DNA from 2 places in the Cellulomonas sp. NPDC089187 genome. Region 2 is predicted to be linked to the other one. Evidence: riboswitches for the same ligand, from Rfam matches in the RefSeq annotation. Region 2 holds a riboswitch; the other holds the start of a gene.
The links. A riboswitch is a leader RNA that binds a small molecule or an ion and turns the genes downstream of it on or off. The one in region 2 is predicted to bind S-adenosylmethionine.

Region 1: linked by a shared signal. The riboswitch ahead of AB0N78_RS13820 (methylenetetrahydrofolate reductase) and the one ahead of AB0N78_RS11915 (DUF1737 domain-containing protein) in region 2 are both predicted to bind S-adenosylmethionine.

The regions. Positions count from the first base shown of each region.
Region 1 is NZ_JBFBHI010000004.1:564,299-567,693, forward strand. Features, by position in the region: gene metE (5-methyltetrahydropteroyltriglutamate--homocysteine S-methyltransferase) at 1-1,087, opposite strand, end outside; gene AB0N78_RS13820 (methylenetetrahydrofolate reductase) at 1,096-2,115, opposite strand; SAM riboswitch class I at 2,121-2,215, opposite strand; gene AB0N78_RS13825 (EamA family transporter) at 2,281-3,177, opposite strand.
Region 2 is NZ_JBFBHI010000004.1:145,844-149,238, forward strand. Features, by position in the region: gene AB0N78_RS11905 (hypothetical protein) at 113-433, shown strand; gene AB0N78_RS11910 (aminotransferase class V-fold PLP-dependent enzyme) at 438-1,799, opposite strand; SAM riboswitch class IV at 1,840-1,955, opposite strand; SAM riboswitch class I at 2,054-2,147, shown strand; partial or broken gene AB0N78_RS11915 (DUF1737 domain-containing protein) at 2,152-2,322, shown strand; gene AB0N78_RS11920 (hypothetical protein) at 2,435-2,719, shown strand; gene AB0N78_RS11925 (O-succinylhomoserine sulfhydrylase) at 2,716-3,395, shown strand, end outside.

The DNA.
Region 1 (3,395 bases), 420 kb from region 2:
CCAACCAGGACTTCAAAGTGTCGTCCAGGTCGGGCTCGTCCTGCACGTCATGCGGCACGTGGAACAGCGAGGTCGAGGTGCCGACTGCGGTCTGCTCGGCACCCAGACCCTCCAGCCGCTCCAGGGTGGTCAGTGCGGCGTCCAGGTCGGCGCGCCAGATGTTGTGCCCGTCGATGACGCCACCGACTAGCACCTTGTCCCCCAGCGCGGTGCGAGTGGCGTCGGAGACGATCGGCAGGGTGCCGCGGACCAGGTCCAGGGCGATGCCGTCAACGCTGGACGCCGCCAGCACGTCCAGCGCGCCGCGCAGCTCACCGTACGGGGCGGCGACCAACAGGGCCGGACGGTCCTGCGCCTCGCCGAGCACCTGGTACGCGTGCTCGGTGGCGGCCAGGAGCCGGTCGGCATCGACACCGGTGGAGTCGGAGACCAGTGCGGGCTCATCCAGCTGCACCCAGGTGGCACCCGCGGCGCGGAACGCCGTCAGCAGCTCGACGTAGACGGCCAGCACGTCGTCCAGGCGGTCGATGGGGGCGGTGCCGTCGGTGCTCTTGGCCAGCGCGAGGAACGTCACCGGGCCGACGATGACCGGGCGGGTCAGCACCCCCTCGGCCAGGCCCTCGGCGAACTCCCGCACCGGACGGTCGGAGGAGTAGGAGAACACCGTGTCCGCGCCGATCTCCGGCACCAGGTAGTGGTAGTTGGAGTCGAACCACTTGGTCATCTCCAGCGGCAGGTCATCCCCCCGGCCGCGCGCCACAGTGGAGTACCCGGCCAGGTCCAGCCCGCCGTCGGCGTCACGCAGATCGGCGAACCGCTCCGGCACCGCACCGAGCACGACGGCGGCGTCCAGCACCTGGTCGTAGAAGGAGAACGCGCTCGGGATGGCGGGCAGCGTGGTGCTCAGACCCAGCTCGGCGAGGCGGGTGCGGGTGCGGCGGCGCAGGTCGGCGGCGGTTGCCTCGACCTCCTCCGCAGTGGAACGGCCGGCCCAGAAGGACTCGATGGCCTTCTTGAGCTCACGCCGGGGCCCGATGCGCGGGTAGCCCAGGACGATGCCGGCGGGGAACGGGTGGGTGTGGGTCATCTCTCGCCTCAGCTGGTGGGAACGGGAACAGGAAGGGTGGCCACCCGGGTGCGGGGTGCGCCGGAGCCGCCGAGTCCGACGCCGTCGATCAGGTCGAGGGCCGGTCCGGCGTTGTTGAAGGTGTAGAGGTGGACGCCGGGGGCGCCGCCGTCGAGCACGGCATTGACCAGGTCGACACCCAGGCGGGTGCCGGCGCGGTGCCGGGCGGCGGTCTCGGTCTCCGGATCGAAGGCGTCCAGGGTGGCCAGCACGTGCTCGGGCACCTCGACGCCGGTGAGCTGCTGGACGCGGCGCAGCCGGGCCGGGTCGGTCATCGGGATGATGCCGGGCACGATCGGGATGGTCACCCCGGCGTCGCGGGCCAGCGCCACCAGCTCCAGGTAGGACGGTGCGTCGTAGAACAGCTGAGTGATGGCGAAGTCTGCACCGGCGGCCTGCTTGGCGAGCAGTGCGGCGATGTCCTGCTCCCGGCTGCTGCCCGCACCGGCATTACCCCGGGGGAACGCGGCGACCGCGACCGACAGCGGTCGCACTGTGGCCCGGACCGCCTGCGCGGGGCTGGACGCACACCGCTCGGCCTCGATCCGGCGCAGCAGACCGACCAGGGCGCTCGCGGTGGGCAGCCCCTCGGGGTGTGCCTGCCAGGAGCCGTCCGCCGGCGGGTCGCCGCGCAGCGCCAAGAAGGCTCGCACCCCCTCGTCCAGGAACTCACCCACGGTGTCCGCCAACTCCTGGGTGGAGGTGCCGACGCAGGTTAGGTGCGCGATCGGGGTCAGCGAGGTCTCGCGCAGTAGTCGGCGGACCAGGGTGCGGGTGGTGGTGCGGGTCGATCCGCTGGCCCCGTAGGTCACCGACACGAAGTCCGGCCGCACCTCGGCCAGCGCCTGCACGGTGGCCCAGAGCTTGGGTGCGGCGTGGGGATTGCGCGGCGGGTACAGCTCGAAGGACACCGTGGGTCGGTCGACCGCGCCGAGCCCGTCGGTGACGGCAGGTGCCGGACAGTCGCCGGGGGTGCTGCTGACGCTCATTCGTCGCTCCATCGGTCCTGGCGGAAGCACCCGCACCCGCTCGCGCGGGGGGTTGCTGCGACGTCGACGAGCCAGGTCTCTCGGTCGCTCTGGATGGGTTGGCTCAACGTAGGTCGGGCCTCAGACGCCTGGCAAGCATCCTTGACGTGTCAGGGCGGTGGTGCCTCAGCGCAGGACGGCCCCGAGCTCGTCGGCGGGAAGGCGTTCGGTGGGCTCACCCGGTGCCCGCCCGGACAACCAGATCACCGCCGCCCCGGACAGCACCACCAGCACGACCCCGCCCACCATCCACCCGGTGAGCCGGTCGCCGAGCAGCGCCGCACCGACCAACGCGCCCATCACCGGGTCGACCGCGAACAGCGTCCCGGCCACCCGCGGTGAGGTCAGCCGCACCGCCAGAAAGTCCAGGCTGAACGCCAGCGCCACCCCGAGCAGCCCGGAGCCGGCCAACGGCAGTAGGTCCCCGGACTGCACCAGCGGTACCGCGGGCACCGAGAATGGCGCGAGCACCACCGCCCCCACCGTCACGGATAGCGCCAGTCCGCCCAGTCCGGCGTCGTCGTCCCCGACCCGACCGGCCAGCACCGTGTACCCGCCGAAGGCGGCGGCCGCCCCGAGCCCGGCAAGCACCCCGACCGGATCGAGACCGCCCTGCGGCCCGGCGACGAGTGCGACCCCGATCAGCGTCAGCGCGGGGAGCAGACGTTGGGCACCGCGGGCACCCACCGCCGCGACGGCCAGCGGTCCGCAGAACTCCAGGGTGACTGCGACGCCCAGCGGGATGCGCTGGACCGCGTGGTAGGACAGCACGTTCATCGCCGCCATGGCGACGCCGTAGAGCACGATGCCGAACCAAGCCGACCGGCTACGACCGCGCAGCCGGGGGCGGGTCAGTAGGAGCAGGACGGCGGCGGCGATGGTCATCCGGAAGCCGGAGACCGCGGGGATCGGGAGCCGCCCGAAGAGTCCCTCGGCCAGGGCCGCCGACAGTTGGATGCCTGCGGAGCCGATCAGCACGCAGCCGGTGGCGATCAGCGCGCTGTGGCGCGGGGTGGAGCGCATGGGGATGTCCTCACGATGAGAGTCGGCGGGTTATGAGGGCAGCACCGGAGGCCCTGCGCGATGGACGCAGGGGCGAGGGTGCGGCCTCAGACCGCCGAGGGGCCGCGGCGCGCTGAGCAGCCGAGGAAGCTCATCGGGTCCATGCCGGGGACTGTACGCCCTGAGCCGCGGCACCCAGTGGCGGTTGATCCGATGAAGGTCGCCCGTGCGTCAACCCA
Region 2 (3,395 bases):
TTGGCCAGCGGAGCACAGCCGTGCAAATCCTCGGAAAGCGCCCTTTTCGCCAAGCCGCATCCTGAGATCGGTACTGTTCTTTGCGATGGAACCACACCTCAACACCCACGGAATGGCCACCAACGCACCCACCCGCAGTTGGCACTGGAGCCGGTGGCTCTGCATCGCGGGCTTCTGGGCGATGTTCGCTGTGATAGCGCCCTTTATCGGTTTCATGATCTACGTGAGCGGGGCATCCCCGGAGACGGCCGGATTCATGCCCCTCCTACTCATTCCGGCCTTCCCCGTGGTCACGGCAGGTGCCGCACTGTGCGGATTCGGGCTTGCGCTGGGCCACCGTGCCGGGCGCGAGCAGGCAGTGGTCTACACGCTGGGATGGATCACCGTGTCGGTGTGGGCACTGCTCATCCTCGGGTTCCTGTCGTTCCTCTGACCCATCACTCCCCCACCACCGGCCCGCACCCCGCCGCAGCCGTCGCCGCCAGCGCGTCGATCCCGTCCACCCCGGACCGTGGGTCGTCGACCACCGTCCAGCAGCCGTCCCGCACGTCGTACTCCGCCCGCGGCCCGCGCTCGGTCCACACCCGCAGCGCCTCGATCAGCCGGTCCACCGCCTCGACTGGTGTCCCGACGCCGACCGAGGCACGCAACGCACCGCCGGTGACCCCGAGCCGAGCCAGCAGCGGGTGCGCGCAGAACCGACCGTCGCGCACGCCGATCCCCCACTCGGCGGACAGATACGCGGCAACCAGCCCGGGGTCATCGTCACCGACCGTGAAGGCAACAACCCCGATGGGATCGGTGGAGTCGGGCCACAGGCGCAGCACCCGGACACCCGGGATGGTGGACAGTCCGTCGAGCAGGCGGCGGCGCAGCGCCTCCTCGTGCTCGACCAGCGCCCCGTCGGGTAGCGCGGCGAGCTCCTGGCAGGCGGCGGCCAGAGCGACGGCACCGAGCACATTCGGCGACCCGGCCTCATGGCGTGCGGGTGCGGGCTGCCAGAGCGTGCGGTCGGTGCGGACGTCCCGCACCGCGCCACCACCGGCAAGGTACGGGGTCCCGGAGTCGAGCCAGTCACGCCGCCCGATCAGCGCACCCGCCCCGAAGGGCGCGTAGGTCTTGTGCCCGGAGAACGCCACGTAGTCGACACCGGTGTCCGCGAGCGAGAACCGCCGGTGCGGAACCAGCTGCGCGCCGTCAACCAGCACCCGGGCACCGGCCGCGTGCGCGAGGTCGACTACCCGGTCCAGCGGCAGGCTCTCGCCGGTGACGTTGGACGCGCCGGTGAGCGTGACCAGGGCGTACGGTCCGCGGGCGAGTTCGGCGCGCAGCAGATCGAGGGTGCCAGCCACGGTGTCGGCGCTCGTCAGGACGGTGGCGCGTCGACGGTCATCACCCACGGAGTGCACCCAGGGCAACAGGTTCGCGTGGTGTTCGCAGTCCAGGACCAGCACCCGTCCGGGCACGCAGCCGGCGAGCAGGTTGAGTGCGTCGGTGGTGTTGCGGACGATCACCGCCACGTCGTCCTCCCGTGCCCTGACAAAGTCCGCGATGGTGCGGCGTGAGGTCTCGTAGAGCGCTGTCGACACCTGCGAGAGATACCCGGCACCGCGGTGCACGGAGGCGTAGAGCGGCAGCACCTCGTTCACCCGGTCGGCCACGGCGGTGAGGGCGGGTGCGGAGGCGGCGTAGTCGAGGTTGGCATAGGGCACCGTGCGCCCGTCGACCAGCGGCACGGGGGTGTCACCGCCGACCACAGGCAGCAGGGCACCAGTGCGGGACAGGGTGGGTGCGGACATACGGACCTCCGGACAGTGGAGGGGCCCTGAGCCAGGGGATCCCCCGCGCTTGCCCGTCGTCGGTCGGCGACGGGCCAGGTCGTCACCCGGGGCACCCCGCCGCGGAGGGAGGGTTGCCGGCCAGCAAGCCGGGGCTACGCGCTGGCACTCGTGACCTGAGCCGAGGATGAACCGGCGATGTCGCGGTCGTCAACAGGCGCCCACACTGCGGTCGGTTCTGGCGTTCTGCCCGATCCGGTGACTAGGGTCGCGGCACACCATCCAGAGCGGCCGAGAGATCTGGCTCGATGACGCCGCAGCAACCCAGGCCACACCGGCCCAGGGTGCTACCGCCAGGACCGATGGAGGAGCGATGACCGAAGCACCCCTGCCCTACCGCCTGCTCACCGGGCCCGACGACCGGTCGTTCTGCGAGCGGGTCAGCGCCGCACTCGCCGACGGATACCAGCTGTACGGCAGCCCGGCGGCGACCTTCGACGGGGAGCAGGTGATCGTGGCCCAGGCCGTGGTGCTGCCCGCCGCCGAGACCCGGGTGCGTCCGCTGTGAGCGCGGGCTACGCGGGCGATCTGACCCGCAGGACCCGAGTGCGCGACTGGTCGACGTCCGCACCGACGGGGAGTGGCGCAGCATCGGGGTGCCGGATCTGCCGGACCGAGTGAGCTTTGTCGAGTGGGTGGACGGCGTGGGTCGACAGAACCCCGAGTTCGTCACGCAGGTCGAGGCAGCACAGGCCGGTGGGCCGGTGGTCTTCCTGTGCCGCTCCGGCGTGCGCTCAATCGCCGCCGCCAGCACCGCCACCGCCGCGGGCATCGGACCGTCGTACAACGTGCTGACCGGGTTCGAGGGAGATGTCGGCCCGGACGGCGCGCGCGGCCACTGGGGATGGCGTGCGGACGGCCTGCCCTGGCGGACCTGGTGACCGCGCCCGGCCCTGGTGACTGGCAGGACGGACTCCTCCCCCGCGACGACCTACGACCGGACACCCTGGCGGTGCGCGGCGGCACGGTCCGCACCGGGTTCCAGGAGACGTCCGAGGCGCTGTTCCTGACCCAGGGCTATGTCTACGACCGCGCCGCCGACGCCGAGGCGGCCTTCGCCGGGGAGTCCGACCGGTTCCTGTACTCCCGCTATGGCAACCCGACGGTCAGCACCTTCGAGGAGCGCCTGCGACTGCTGGAGGGCGCGGAGGCCTGCTACGCCACCGCCTCCGGGATGAGTGCGGTGTTCACCGCCCTCGCCGCGCTGGTCAGCTCAGGTTCACGGGTGGTGGCCGCCCGGGCGCTGTTCGGATCGTCGGTGGTGATCTTCGACGAGATCCTGGCCCGCTGGGGTGTGCGCACCGACTACGTCGACGGGCACGTGCCCGAGCAGTGGGCGCAGGCGCTGAGCACCCCGGCCGATGTGGTGTTCTTCGAGACGCCGTCGAACCCGATGCAGGACCTGGTGGACATCGCCTGGGTGAGCGAGCTGGCGCATTCCGCCGGCGCAGTGGTGGTGGTCGACAACGTCTTCGCCACCCCGGTGCTGTCCCGGCCGTTGCTGTTCGGGGCGGATGTGGTCGTGTACTCGGCGACCAAGCACATCGACGGGCAGGG